Linked DNA regions of Reyranella humidisoli. Each later gene encodes a partner of the first gene's protein in a complex. Links are inferred from orthologs where the notes say so. Each region holds a gene or a part of one and is shown on either strand. Other genes may lie near its edges.

What was found. Proteins that work in one complex are often made in the same cells at the same time.
Region 2: the proteins of dnaN (region 1) and KQ910_RS21450 are in contact, whole or in part, in a cryo-EM structure (PDB 8GIZ), measured with the Escherichia coli proteins. The link is inferred for Reyranella humidisoli from one-to-one orthologs.
Region 3: the proteins of dnaN (region 1) and dinB are in contact, whole or in part, in a solved structure (PDB 1OK7), measured with the Escherichia coli proteins. The link is inferred for Reyranella humidisoli from one-to-one orthologs.

What each region holds. Positions count from the first base shown.
Region 1 is NZ_JAHOPB010000001.1:1,048,133-1,055,639, forward strand. What follows is about bases 1-2,815. They hold dnaN (DNA polymerase III subunit beta), read left to right. Parts: upstream 1-756; coding sequence 757-1,875; downstream 1,876-2,815. Other genes in these bases: dnaA (chromosomal replication initiator protein DnaA), read left to right, coding at 1-544; recF (DNA replication/repair protein RecF), read left to right, coding at 1,872-2,815. In the rest of the region: more of recF, read left to right, coding at 2,816-3,077; gyrB (DNA topoisomerase (ATP-hydrolyzing) subunit B), read left to right, coding at 3,101-5,542; KQ910_RS05120 (hypothetical protein), read left to right, coding at 5,535-6,128; KQ910_RS05125 (DMT family transporter), read right to left, coding at 6,147-7,067; KQ910_RS05130 (TetR/AcrR family transcriptional regulator), read left to right, coding at 7,131-7,507. UniProt on the Escherichia coli protein: Confers DNA tethering and processivity to DNA polymerases and other proteins. Acts as a clamp, forming a ring around DNA (a reaction catalyzed by the clamp-loading complex) which diffuses in an ATP-independent manner freely and bidirectionally along dsDNA.
Region 2 is NZ_JAHOPB010000002.1:625,752-628,648, reverse strand. Bases 1-2,854 are described here. They hold KQ910_RS21450 (DNA polymerase III subunit gamma/tau), read left to right. Parts: upstream 1-474; coding sequence 475-2,235; downstream 2,236-2,854. Other genes in these bases: recR (recombination mediator RecR), read left to right, coding at 2,575-2,854; KQ910_RS21445 (YbaB/EbfC family nucleoid-associated protein), read left to right, coding at 2,235-2,564; KQ910_RS21460 (LLM class flavin-dependent oxidoreductase), read left to right, coding at 1-186. Outside these bases: more of recR, read left to right, coding at 2,855-2,897. UniProt on the Escherichia coli protein: Part of the beta sliding clamp loading complex, which hydrolyzes ATP to load the beta clamp onto primed DNA to form the DNA replication pre-initiation complex.
Region 3 is NZ_JAHOPB010000001.1:941,386-944,331, forward strand. What follows is about bases 44-2,946. They hold dinB (DNA polymerase IV), read right to left. Parts: upstream 2,082-2,946; coding sequence 1,005-2,081; downstream 44-1,004. Other genes in these bases: KQ910_RS04640 (NAD-dependent epimerase/dehydratase family protein), read right to left, coding at 44-806; KQ910_RS04650 (nitroreductase family protein), read left to right, coding at 2,162-2,758; KQ910_RS04655 (O-acetylhomoserine aminocarboxypropyltransferase/cysteine synthase family protein), read right to left, coding at 2,892-2,946. Outside these bases: more of KQ910_RS04640, read right to left, coding at 1-43. UniProt on the Escherichia coli protein: Poorly processive, error-prone DNA polymerase involved in translesion repair and untargeted mutagenesis. Copies undamaged DNA at stalled replication forks, which arise in vivo from mismatched or misaligned primer ends.

The DNA of each region.
Region 1 (7,507 bases):
CAGCGGCCTCGTCGCGGACATCCATTCCTCGACCTACGAGCTGCGCCTGTCGATCCTGCAGACCAAGGCCGAAAATGCCCGCGTGCCGGTGCCGGTCAACGTGCTCGAGTTCCTCGCGCACAAGATCAGCACCAACATCCGCGAGCTGGAGGGCGCGCTGAACCGCGTCGTGGCGCACGGCCAGCTGATCGGCCGCGAGATCACCGTCGAGATGGCGCAGGACGTGCTGCACGACCTGCTGCGCCAGGCCGACCGCAAGGTCACGGTCGACGAGATCCAGCAGCGGGTGGCCGCGCATTACAACATCAAGCTGGCGGAGATGAGCTCGCCGCGGCGCGCCCGCTCGGTCGCCCGGCCCCGACAGGTCGCGATGTACCTCGCCAAGCAGCTCACGACGCTGAGCCTGCCCCAGATCGGCAAGCGCTTCGGCAACCGCGATCACACGACGGTCATGCACGCCGTGCGCAAGATCGAGGAACTCAAGGTTTCCGACCATTCGATCGCCGAGGACGTCGAACTCCTGAAGCGCCAGCTGCAGGGCTGAGCAGAACCACCGACACCAAATGTAGAACAGGCCCCGAATGGGGCCTGTTTTGCGTCGAACCACAGGCCCTAAATGCCTCTAGGAACAGCGAAATCGCTTCCCGCGGGCAGTCGGCGTGATATACTTTTCAACCGTTCCTGCGGCGTCTTTCGCGGCCCCGGGAACGGGCCACAAAAGAGATTTAATCCGGCCCTGACTACGGCGACCAAAACATGAAATTGACGATCGAACGGGCGGCCCTCCTGAAGGCCCTGGCCCATGTCCAGAGTGTCGTCGAGCGTCGGAACACGATCCCGATCCTGTCCAACGTGCTGATCACCGCCCAGAAGGGCCGGTTGAGCCTCGCCGCGACCGACATGGACCTCGCCATCACCGAATCGGTGGAGGCCAGCGCCTCCAAGACCGGCTCGACCACGGCGCCGGCCCACACGCTGTATGAGATCGTCCGCAAGCTGCCCGACGGCGCCCAAGTCGAGCTGGAAGCCGCTTCCGACAACAGCAGCCTGGTCATCCGGGCCGGCCGGTCGCGCTTCACCCTGCAGTGCCTGCCGCCGGCCGACTTCCCGGCGATGACCGAAGGCGACCTGCCGCACCGCTTTCAGCTTCCGGCGACAGACCTCAAGGCCATCATCGACCGGACGCGGTTCGCGATCTCCAACGAGGAGACCCGCTACTACCTGAACGGCATCTATTTCCACGCCGCGACCTCCGGGGCCACCCAGGTGCTGCGCGGCGTGGCGACCGACGGCCACCGCCTGGCCCGGGTCGAGGTGCCGCTGCCCAAGGGCGCCGGCGAGATCCCGGGCGTGATCGTGCCGCGCAAGACCGTGGGCGAGGTCCGCAAGCTGCTGGACGAAAGCGACGGCTCGGTCGACATTGAACTCTCCGACACCCGGATCCGCTTCTCCAGCGGCAACATCACCCTGGTCAGCAAGCTGATCGACGGCACCTTCCCGGACTACGAGCGGGTCATCCCGACCGGCAACGACAAGGTCCTGAACGTGCCGTGCAAGGAGTTCGCGAACGCCGTCGACCGCGTCTCGACGATCTCCACGGAGAAGTCGCGCGCCATCAAGCTGGCGGTCGCCAAGGGCATCGTCACGCTTTCGGCCACCAGCCCGGATGCCGGCAGTGCGACCGAGGAGATCGAGGTCGAGTACAAGGACACGGCCCTCGAAATCGGCTTCAACTCGCGCTACCTGCTCGACATCACCGAGCAGATCGCCGGCAGCGAAGCGCGCTTCCTGATGGCCGATGCCGGCTCGCCTACCCTGGTGCGTGACGGTGCCGACGAGAGCGCGCTCTACGTGCTCATGCCGATGCGGGTATGACGGCACAGGCCATCAGCGCCCTCGCCTACTCTTCCGACGCCGTAGCGGGCGCTGCGCCGGCACTCCTCGCCGTGCGCCAGCTTCGCCTGACCGACTTCCGCAACTACCGTCAGCTGCGCCTCGATTGCGGGATGGAGCCGGTCGTGCTGGTCGGCGAAAACGGCGCCGGCAAGACCAACCTGCTGGAGGCCCTCTCCTTCCTGGCGCCCGGCCGCGGCCTGCGCCGCGCCCGCCTCGACGAAGTCTGCCGCCGCTCGCGCAGCGAAGAGCCCCCGGCCGCCGGCTGGGCGGTCGCAGCCACCCTGGACACGCCGGAGGGCCGCGTCGCCATCGGCACCGGCCTGGAAGCCGGCCGCAGCGAGACCAGCCTGGCGCGCCGCGCCGTGCGCATCGACGGACGCCCCATGCAGAGCCAGACCGCGCTCGGCCGGCATGTCGCGGCGGTGTGGCTCACGCCGCAGCTCGACCGCCTGTTCCTCGACGGCGCGACCGAGCGACGGCGCTTCCTCGACCGGCTGGTGACGGCGCTGCACCCCGAACATGCCGGCGACGTCGCGGCCTACGAGAACGCGCAGCGCCAGCGCAGCCGCCTTCTGGGCGAGGGCAATCGCGATCCGCACTGGTTCACCGCACTAGAAGACACGATGGCCCGCCACGGCGTGGCGCTGGCGGCGGCACGCGCCGATACGGTGCAGCGACTCGATTCAGCCGCGCGGCTGGGCGTCGGCCCCTTTCCGCGCGCCTCGCTGGCGATGGCGGGCGAAGTCGACCGCTGGGTGGCCACGATGGCCGCGATCGACGTCGAGGACCGGCTGCGCGGCGAACTGGCGGCCAGCCGCCCGCGCGACGCCGAGGCCGGCACCACGTCCTGCGGGCCGCATCGCAGCGACCTCGCGGTGCGCCATCTCGACCTCGACCTGCCGGCGGCCGAGGGCTCGACCGGCCAGCAGAAGGCCGTGCTGGTCTCGATCGCGCTGGCGCATGCCAGGCTGGTGGCGCTGTCGCGCGGCCGGCCGCCGTTGCTGCTGCTCGACGAAATCGCCGCCCATCTCGATGCGGAGCGGCGCCTCGCGCTGTTCGACGAGGTGGTGGCGCTGGGCGTCCAGAGCTGGATGACCGGCACCGATGCCGAACTCTTTGCGCCGCTGGCCGGCCGCGCGCAGATCCTGCGCGTGGCAAACGGCTCGATCGCGGCGGTCTGAACTCCTTTCCGAAAGCCAGGACCATGAGCGACAACGACATCACGCCGGGCGCCGAGGACTACGGCGCCGATTCCATCAAGGTGCTGCGCGGCCTCGAAGCCGTCCGCAAGCGGCCGGGCATGTATATCGGCGACACCGACGACGGCACCGGCCTGCACCACATGGTCTACGAGATCGTGGACAACGCGATCGACGAGGCGCTGGCCGGCTATTGCGACAGGGTCGACGTGGTCCTGCACGGCGACGGTTCGGCCACGGTCCGCGACAATGGCCGCGGCGTGCCGACCGACATCCACAAGGAAGAGGGCATTTCGGCCGCCAACGTGATCTTCACGCAGCTCCATGCCGGCGGAAAATTCGACCAGAATTCCTACAAGGTCTCGGGCGGCCTGCACGGCGTTGGCGCGGCAGTGGTGAACGCCCTGTCGGAGCATCTCGACCTGCGCATCTGGCGCAACGGCAAGGAACACCACATCCGCTTCCGTCACGGCGAGCCGGAAGGCGACCTGCAGATCGTGGGCGAGGCAGACCAGGGACAGCACGGCACGGAAGTGACCTTCCTGCCCTCCACAGGGACCTTCACCAAAACCGAGTTCGACTTCGCCACGCTCGAACATCGCCTGCGCGAACTCGCCTTCCTGAACTCCGGTGTACGCGTCGTATTGACCGACGAGCGGGGCGCCGAACACAAGGTTTCGGAACTCTACTACGAGGGCGGCGTCGAGGCCTTCGCCAAGTATCTCGATCGCAACAAGTCGGTGCTGCACGACCCGCCGGTGTCGATCCGCGGCGAAAAGGAAGGCATCTCGGTCGAAGTCGCGATGCAGTGGAACGACAGCTATCACGAGACGATGCTGTGCTTCACCAACAACATCCCGCAGCGCGACGGCGGCACCCATCTCGCGGGCTTCCGCGGCGCGCTGACCCGCACGCTGAACAAGTATGCCGACGAGAGCGGCATCTCCAAGAAGGAGAAAGTCGGCCTCACCGGCGACGACATGCGCGAGGGCCTGACCTGCGTGCTGTCGGTCAAGGTGCCCGATCCCAAGTTCTCCTCGCAGACCAAGGACAAGCTGGTCTCCTCGGAAGTGCGGCCGGTCGTCGAGTCCGTCGTGGCCGACAAGTTCGGCCAGTGGCTGGAGGAACATCCCACCGAGACGAAGAAGATCCTGACCAAGGTCGTCGAGGCCGCGGCCGCCCGCGAGGCCGCGCGAAAGGCCCGCGAGCTCACCCGCCGCAAGGGCGCGCTCGACGTGAGCTCTCTGCCCGGCAAGCTGGCCGACTGCCAGGAGCGCGACCCGGCGCTGTCCGAACTCTTCATCGTCGAGGGCGATTCGGCCGGCGGCTCGGCCAAGCAGGGCCGCAACCGCGCCAACCAGGCGATCCTGCCGCTGCGCGGCAAGATCCTGAACGTCGAGCGTGCGCGCTTCGACAAGATGCTGGGCTCGGCGGAAATCGGCACTTTGATCACGGCGCTGGGCACCGGCATCGGCCACGACGACTTCAACCTCGACAAGCTGCGCTACCACAAGATCATCATCATGACGGACGCCGACGTGGACGGCTCCCACATCCGTACCCTGCTGATGACGTTCTTCTATCGCCAGATGCGCGACCTGATCGAGCGCGGCTACCTCTACATCGCCCAGCCGCCGCTGTTCAAAGCGGCCAAGGGCAAATCGGCGATCTACCTCAAGGACGAACGCGCGCTCGACGATCACCTCATCCAGACCGGTCTCGAAGGCGCCACGCTGGCGCTCGGCAGCGGCAGCGTCCTGGCCAAGGACGACCTGCGCAACACGGTGGACATCGCCCGCTCCGTCACCAATCTCGTGAAGCCGCTGGCGTTGTCGCGCCGCGTCACCAGCCAGGCCGTCATCGAGCAGGCCGCGATTGCGGGCGCTCTCAAGCCCGACGTGCTGGCCGATCCTGAACTTGCCAAGCAGACGGCCGACTACATCGCCAAGCGCCTCGATGTCGTAAGCCCGCTGCTGGAGAAGGGATGGACCGGCGAGCCGATCGCAGACGGCGGGCTGGCCTTCGTGCGCCGGCTGCGCGGCGTCACCGAGCGGCACGTGATCGATGGCCCGCTGACGCGCAGCGCCGAGGCACGCAAGCTCGACGCGCTGGCCGACGAGTTGCAGGCGGTCTACCAGAAGCCCGGCGTGTTCGCGGTGAAGGACAAGGAGACCCGGATCTCCTCGCCCACCGAGCTGTTTGCCGCCGTCCTCGAGGCCGGCCGCAAGGGGGTCACGATCCAGCGCTACAAGGGACTGGGCGAGATGAATCCCGACCAGCTCTGGGAGACCACCCTCGACCCCGAGGCGCGCACCCTGCTGCAGGTCAGGATCAACCATGTCGACGAGGCTGACGAGATCTTCTCGACCCTCATGGGCGACGTGGTCGAACCGCGCCGCGACTTCATCCAGGAGAATGCGCTGAAGGTCGCCAACCTCGATGTCTAGGATCCGCGACGTCCTGCTCGCCGCTGTGCTGCTCACCGGCCTCGCCGGAGCGGCATCCGCCCAGACCCAGTCGTCGACGCCCACGACCAATGCCGGCACCAAGCTCAATTTTGCGTCGAACCTTGGCGGCGCCACCTTCGAGCGCTCGGTCAACTATTCCGCCCCACCGGCCAACAATCCCGGCCTGGGCATGTCGTACTTCTATTCCACGCCCAAGCGGCTCGCGATCAGCGTGCAGGTGTTCGACCTCGGCCGCCGCGTGCCGTCGGGCAGCGACAATCCGACGGTGATCGGCCAGTTCAACAGCGAGCTCGCCTCGGCCGAACAGCAGTTCAAGTATGCCGGCTATACCGCCTTCCAGAAGCCGTCGGTGCCGTCGACCTGCACCTATGGCGCGGTGAGCTTTCGCTGCGTAACCTACAGCGGCGTCACCCAGGCCAACTCGCGGATCTACAGCAAGCTTCTGCTCACGGGCTTTCGCGACCATTTCATCAAGATCCGGATCGACTGGGCGCAGTCGCACCAGCAGACGGCGGCCGACGCCGAAACCTCGCTGCAGTCGTTCATCCCCGCGCTGATGCGCTGACCCGGCCGGCCCGCGCTTTCAGCGCAGGCCGAGTCTCCGAAACAATCCGACCGTCGTCATCAGCCCCAGCGTGACCAGGCAGAGGCCGCCGATCTGCAGTCCACCGGGAATCTCTCCCACGATCGGGATTCCGACCAGCACTGACAAGGCCGGCACGATGGCGGGGAACAGCACGGCGCGGCTCACGCCCAGGAAGATCACGGCCTGGCTGTAGGCGATCATGGTGATGGCTCCCTGCAGGCCGCCCTGCACCAGCCCCTGGAAGGCCAGCATGCCGAGCGGCAGCGCTTCGAGATGTGCCATGCCCATGATCCCAAGATACAGGGGCGTGGTCAGGACGAAGGACAGCACGGCCACGACCGCGGTCGCCTGCAGGGCCGGCAGGCGCCAGTGCCGCAGCAATAGCGTAAATCCCGCCCACAGCACGCTGGACGCGAAGAACAGGAGATCGCCCAGCCACGCGCGCTCGCCGGAAGGCTGGGTGAGGCCGTCCCAGCCGATCAGGAAGATGCCGGCCAGCACGATGGCGGCACCGGCCAGATGGCTGCGGCTCAATCGCTCTCGCAGGAACAGCGCGGCACCGATGGTACTGACGATGGTGACGGTCGAGGGTGCGATGACCGCGCCATGCGCCAAGGGTGCGAAGCCGTAGCCGCCGGTCTGCAGCAGCGCAAAGGGAGCGCCGCCGAGCGCCGTGAGGATGAGAGACCGGCGCAGGCCGATCCCGGCGAAGTCGCGCACGCCGTAGCGCAGGAGCAGAGGCAGCATGATCGCGCCGGCGACGACGTAGCGCGCGAAGATCATGTCGACCGCGCCGAGGCCCCCCAGAATGCCGGCACGCGCCGCCGCGAACGACAGCGATGCGCCCAGCGCCATGATCGAGCCGCACAGGAAGCCCCAATGTTCGCGCGTGACCCGTGGGGGCATGGGATCGGCCATGCAATGGCGCTAGCACGGAGTGGGCCAGCCGCGCACGAATTTTAGTGCGAACGCTCCAAAATCATGGTTCTGATGCCAACCATGGCCCGCCTGAAGGAATTCGACGAGGACAGCGCGCTCGACGCCGCCGTCGACTGCTTCTGGAGTCGCGGCTACGAGGCCACGTCCGTGCGCGACCTCGCGCGCGAGATGGGGATCGGCGGCGCCAGCCTCTACAACACGTTCGGCGGCAAGCGCGCCTTGTTCGAGCGCGTCCTCGAACGCTACGCCAACCGCTCGACACGTGAGCGCATCGCGCGCCTCGAGGCGAACCATCGGCCCCGCGAGGCGATCCGCGCCTTCCTCGCCGAAGTGATCGAGCGTTCGTTGAAGGACTCCGACTGCAAGGGCTGCCTGCTGGTGAACTCCGCACTCGACGTGGCGCCTCACGATCCCCAACT
Region 2 (2,897 bases), on another replicon or contig:
TGGTTCCGCGAGGGCGGCGCCGACGGGTTCAATGTCATGCCGCCGTTCTTCCCCGGCCAGTTCGACGCCTTCGCCCAGTGCGTCGTGCCGATCCTGCAGGAGCGCGGACTGTTCCGCGCCGATTACACCGGCACCACATTGCGCGACCACCTGGGACTGGGGCGCCCCGCCGACCGTCGTGGTTGACAAAAGACCATTGTAAATCAATGGTTTGACTGAACTTATCCCAACCACACACTCGGCCCTTGCGCCGGACGGCCGGACTCCTGATATAACGGCCTCGAGGGGCCGATGTGGGCGGAGCAGTCGCCAACCCGGTCAGATCCGGAAGGAAGCAGCCGTAACGAATTCGCTTCGGGTCATGTCGGTCTCTCACCCGTTCCCCTGCGCGCGCCGCCGCGGAGGGCGGGCGGCCCGGGCGCGATGACCGCCGGGCCTGAATGGGGCCACGGCGCAGAATAGCGGGTGATCGCCATGGCGAAGGCCACCAAGGGCTCCGAAGACCCGGCAATCCCCTATCGCGTCCTCGCCCGGAAATACCGTCCCGTCGATTTCACGACCCTGGTCGGCCAGGAAGCCATGGTGCGCACCCTGCGCAATGCCATCGCCACCGGCCGCATCGCCCATGCCTTCATGCTCACCGGGGTGCGCGGCGTCGGCAAGACGACGACCGCGCGCATCATCGCCCGGGCGCTGAACTGCGTGGGTGCCGACGGCACAGGCGGCCCGACGGTCGATCCCTGCGGCGTCTGCGACAACTGCAAGGCCATCACCGAGGACCGCCATGTCGACGTGATCGAGATGGACGCGGCGTCCCGCACCGGCATCGACGATGTGCGCGAGTTGATCGAGGGCGTGCGCTACCGCCCGGTCTCGGCACGCTACAAGGTCTACATCATCGACGAAGTGCACATGCTGTCGGAGAAGGCCTTCAACGCGTTGCTGAAGACGCTGGAAGAGCCGCCGCCGCACGTGAAGTTCCTGTTTGCGACAACGGAGATCCGCAAAGTGCCGGTGACCGTGCTGTCGCGCTGCCAGCGCTTCGACCTGAAGCGCGTGCCGCAGGAAACGCTGGTCGAGCATTTCGGCAAGATCGCGCAGGCCGAGAAGGTCGAGATATCGCCCGAGGCGCTGGCATTGCTGGCACGCGCCGCCGACGGATCGGTGCGCGACGGCCTCTCGATGCTCGACCAGGCGATCGCCCATGGCGGCGGTGTCGTCGATGCCGCGCAGGTGCGCGACATGCTGGGCCTCGCCGACCGCAGCCGCGTGCTCGAACTGTTCGAGAAGGTGATGCGCGGCGATGCCCCCTCGGTCGTGGCCTCGCTCGGCGAGATGCACGATTCCGGCGCCGACCCCGTCGTCGTCCTGCAGGACCTGCTCGAACTCACCCACTGGGTCACGCGCCTCAAGGTGGCGCCCGAGGCCGCCGCCGCGACGGCCGACAGCGAGCGTGCCCAGGGTCTCGCCATGGCCGCCAAGCTCAGCATGGCCTCGCTGACGCGGGCCTGGACGCTTCTGCTCAAGGGCCTCCAGGAGACGCTGGCCGCACCTTCGCCGCTGCGAGCTGCCGAGATGGCGCTGATCCGTCTCTGCTACGTGGCCGACCTCCCCTCACCCGGCGACGCGATCAAGGCGCTGCAGAATGGCGGCGGCGTTCCAGCCGGCGCGGCTGCACCGATGGCACCCCGGCCCAATGGCGGCGGTGGCGGAGCCGCCGCGCGCCTCGCGACCCAGCCCGTGACCGCCGTTGCCACCCAACCGGCGATGCCAGCGCCGCGCAACTTTACCGAGGTCGTGGCGCTGTTCGAGACGAAGCGCGAGGCGCGGCTGGTGCACAGCCTGATGCACCATGTTCACGAAGTGCGCTGCGAGCCCGGCCTGATCGAATTCCGGCCCGAACCGAGGGCACCGGCCGATCTCGCGCCGCGCCTCAGCGAGCTGCTCGGCCAGTGGACCGGTCGCCGATGGATCGCGTCGGTCTCCAGCGCCGAGGGCAAGCCGACTCTCACCCAGCAGAAGACCGACAAGGCCGACGGGCTGCGCAGTTCCGCCGAGAACAACGAACTGGTCATGGCCATATTGAAGACGTTCCCCGGCGCCAAACTCGATGCCGTGCGACGCAAGGGCGAGGAGACTTCCCTGGTCTCCGGCCTGGGTGATTTCACGGCCGACGAGCCGCCTCCCGCCGAAGAATACCCCGCCGACGACGATATCCCGGAAAGCGAGTACTGATGTTCGACAAGCTCAAGGACCTTGGCGGCCTGATGCAGCAGGCCCAGCAGATGCAGCAGAAGATGCAGGACCTGCAGGTGGCGCTCGAGCGCCTGGAGATCGTGGGCTCCTCCGGCGCGGGCCTCGTCAAGGTGACGGTCAACGGCAAGAACGAGACCCGCAGGATCGAGATCGACGCCTCGCTGTTCAAGCCCGAGGACAAGGGCGTGGTCGAGGATCTGATCGTGGCGGCCGCCAACGATGCCCGCGGCAAGGTCGAGGAAACAGTCCAGGCGCAGATGCGGGACATCACCGGCGGCCTGCCGCTGCCGCCGGGCTTCAAGCTCTAGGACATCGCCGATGAACGGGCCGGAGATCGAGCGGCTGATCCAGCTCCTCGGCCGCCTGCCGGGCCTCGGACCGCGCTCGGCGCGCCGGGTGGCGCTGCATCTGCTCAAGAAGCGCGAGACCCTGATGCAGCCCCTGGGCGCGGCGCTGGCCGATGCCGCGCGCGCCATCCGCGCCTGCGGCGTCTGCGGCAACCTCGACACGATCGACCCCTGTTCGATCTGCGCCGATCCCCGCCGCGATGCCGGCCTCATCTGCGTCGTCGAGGATGTCGGAGACCTGTGGGCCATGGAGCGTGGGCGCATCTTTTCCGGCCGCTATCACGTGCTGGGCGG
Region 3 (2,946 bases), 110 kb from region 1 along the record:
CTGTTGGAGCCGAACGTGTAGGCCGCACTGCTCTCGCCAAGTTCCTTTGCGGCCTCCGCGAAGGGCCAGACCTGCGGCGCCCCCAGATTCAAGCGGCGCGCAATGGCAGCGCAAATGTCGCGATACGAGGCCTCGCCGTTCTCGGCGAAATAGAAGGCACCAGCCGGCGCCCTGGTGAGCGCCAGGCGGTAGATGTCGGCCACGTCCTCGACATGGACATTCGACCAGACGTTCAGCCCCTTGCCGACATGGCGCACCACGCCCGAGGCCCTGGCCCGCTTCGCGAGGCCGGGAATCTGGGCGCTGTCGCGCGCCAGGCCGAGGCCGTTGCCGTAGATCATGGTGGGACACACGACGATCGAGCGCACGCCGCGTTGGCTCGCGCCGCGAGTCGTGCGGTCGATCTCGACCCTTGCCTTCTTGCCCGGCACCGGATCGAGCGGCGTGTCCTCGTCGTAAATCTTCTCCGAGGCGACATCGCCGTGGGCATCGTCGGCCACGATGCTGGAGCCGCTGGTGTGGATGAACGGCTTGTTCGAGCCGGCCAATCCTTCGAGGAATGCCTCCACCGCGCCGCGATGGTCGCTGTTGGCCGTGTTGATCACCGCATCGGCCCGCCTGGCCTCGGCTGTGAGGATCGCGGCATCGTCGAGACCGCCGATCACCGGTTCGACGCCGAAAGCCGCGAGCTTCTTCGCCTTCTCCTCGTCGCGCACCAGGCCACGCAGCGTGTGACCCTCATCGAACAGACGGCGCGCGATGGTTCCGCCGATATAGCCGGTCGCACCGGTCATGAAGATGTTCATGGTCGTACCTCCCAGAGACTTTTCGCAGCGAGATTTCGGCTCGAGCCGAAGCCACAACATAGACCTCATGCTGAGGAGGCCCGAAGGGCCGTCTCGAAGCATGGGCTACATGCACCGTCCGTCGCCCATCCTTCGAGACGCAGCCTGTGGCCGCTCCTCAGGATGAGGGTGTGCGGGTGCACTTGAAACGTAGAGATCCTAGAGAGCCAGCGTCATCTGGGGCGGCACCTTGCGTTCCTCGCGCTGGTGCAGGTTATGGAGCGAGACGCCGAGCAGCCGCACTTTCTTTTCCAGCGGGAAGATCGTGCGGACCAGTTCGCGCGCGGTGCGCTCCAGCACGTCGCGGCTGTCGACGCTCTCCTCCAGCGTGCGGCTGCGCGTCACGATCCGGAAGTCGGCATACTTGATCTTCACCGTCACGGTGCGGCCCAGGATGCCGGTGCGCTCGCAATAGGCCCAGACATCCTCGAGCACGGAGGCCACCCCCTCCTCCACCGCCGCTGGCCGGTCGAGATCCTCCATGAAGGTCGTCTCCGAACCGACCGACTTGCGCGGCCGGTTGGGCACGACGCGACGTTCGTCATGGCCACGCGCGATGGCGTGGTAGTAGGTGCCGGAGCGGCCGAAATACTGTTCGAGGAATTCCAGCGTCTGCGCCTTGAGGTCGGCACCGGTCTGGATGCCAAGCCGGTTCATCTTTTCCGCCGTCTTCGGCCCGACGCCATGGAAGCGGCCGACCGGCAGGCTCTCGACGAAGGCCGGGCCTTTCTCGGGAGGGATCACCGTCTGGCCGTCGGGCTTGCGATGGTCGGAGGCGAGCTTGGCCAGGAATTTGTTGTAGGAGATGCCGGCCGAGGCGGTGAGGCCGGTGCGCTCCAGGATACGGGCGCGGATCTCGCGCGCGATCTCGGAGGCGAGCGGCATGCCCTTGAGGTTGGTGGTGACATCGAGATAGGCCTCGTCGAGCGACAGCGGCTCCACCAGCGGTGTGTAGTCGAGGAAGATCTCGCGAATCTGGCGCGACACTTCCTTGTAGACGTCGAAGCGCGGCTTCACGAAGACGAGCTCCGGGCACAGGCGCTTGGCCGTGACCGAGGGCATGGCCGAGCGCACGCCGAATTTGCGCGCCTCGTAGCTCGCGGCCATCACGACGCCGCGCTGCCGCCCGCCGACCGCGACCGGCTGGCCACGCAGCGCCGGGTCGTCGCGTTGCTCCACGGACGCGTAGAAGGCGTCCATGTCGACATGGATGATCTTGCGGACGTTTTCCGCCATGGGACGAGTATAGGCTCCTGCAGCCGGCCTGCCGAAAGTTGCAACTGACAATCGTTCGCATGTCGGAGTAGTCTGCGGCCATGCCTGACATCACCCATGCGCGCGAGCCTCGCCTGCTCGCCCTCGACCAGTTGCTGGCCCGCCGTTCGGTCGGCCCGCTGCAGGAACCGGCGCCCCAGGGCGCGGACCTCGACCTGATCCTCGACGCCGGCCTGCGGGCGCCCGACCATGGGCGTCTGAAGCCCTGGCGCTTCGTCGTCATTCGCGGCGACGCGATGCTCGCCTATGGCGAGAAGCTGGCCGAAGCCGCCACGGTTCGCGATCCGGTCAACGCCGCCGCGCTCGCCGAGCGCTATCGCGCCTGGGTCCGTCGCACGCCGATGCTGATCGCGGTCGGCGCCGTCATCAAGCCGGGCAACATTCCCGAGATCGAGCAACTGCTCGCCGCCGGCGCGGCGGCGATGAACATGCTGAACGCGCTGCACATGCTGGGCTATGGCGGCATGTGGGTGACGGGCCCGAATGCCTACGACGCCAACGTGAACAGGCTGCTGGGCTTCGAAGCTCCGTCGCGCCTCGTCGGCTTCCTCACCGCCGGCACGCCCGCTCCCTCGACCGCCCCGGTCCCGGCGCGGCCCGACCGGGCCGCGCACGTCGCCGAGTGGAAGGCCGAGTGAAACTCGGCCTCCTGAGCGTCAGGACATCGCTCGCGATGTCCGGGAGCGCCGAAGGACGAACGGCCAGCTCATGACCCCTCCGTCGGCGTAAGACGCCGCCACCTCCCCATTGGAATGGGGAGGAAAGTCGATGCTAAGCCGCGCTCTTCAGCTTGCCGGCCGCATCGAGCGCCTGCGAGAGATCGGCG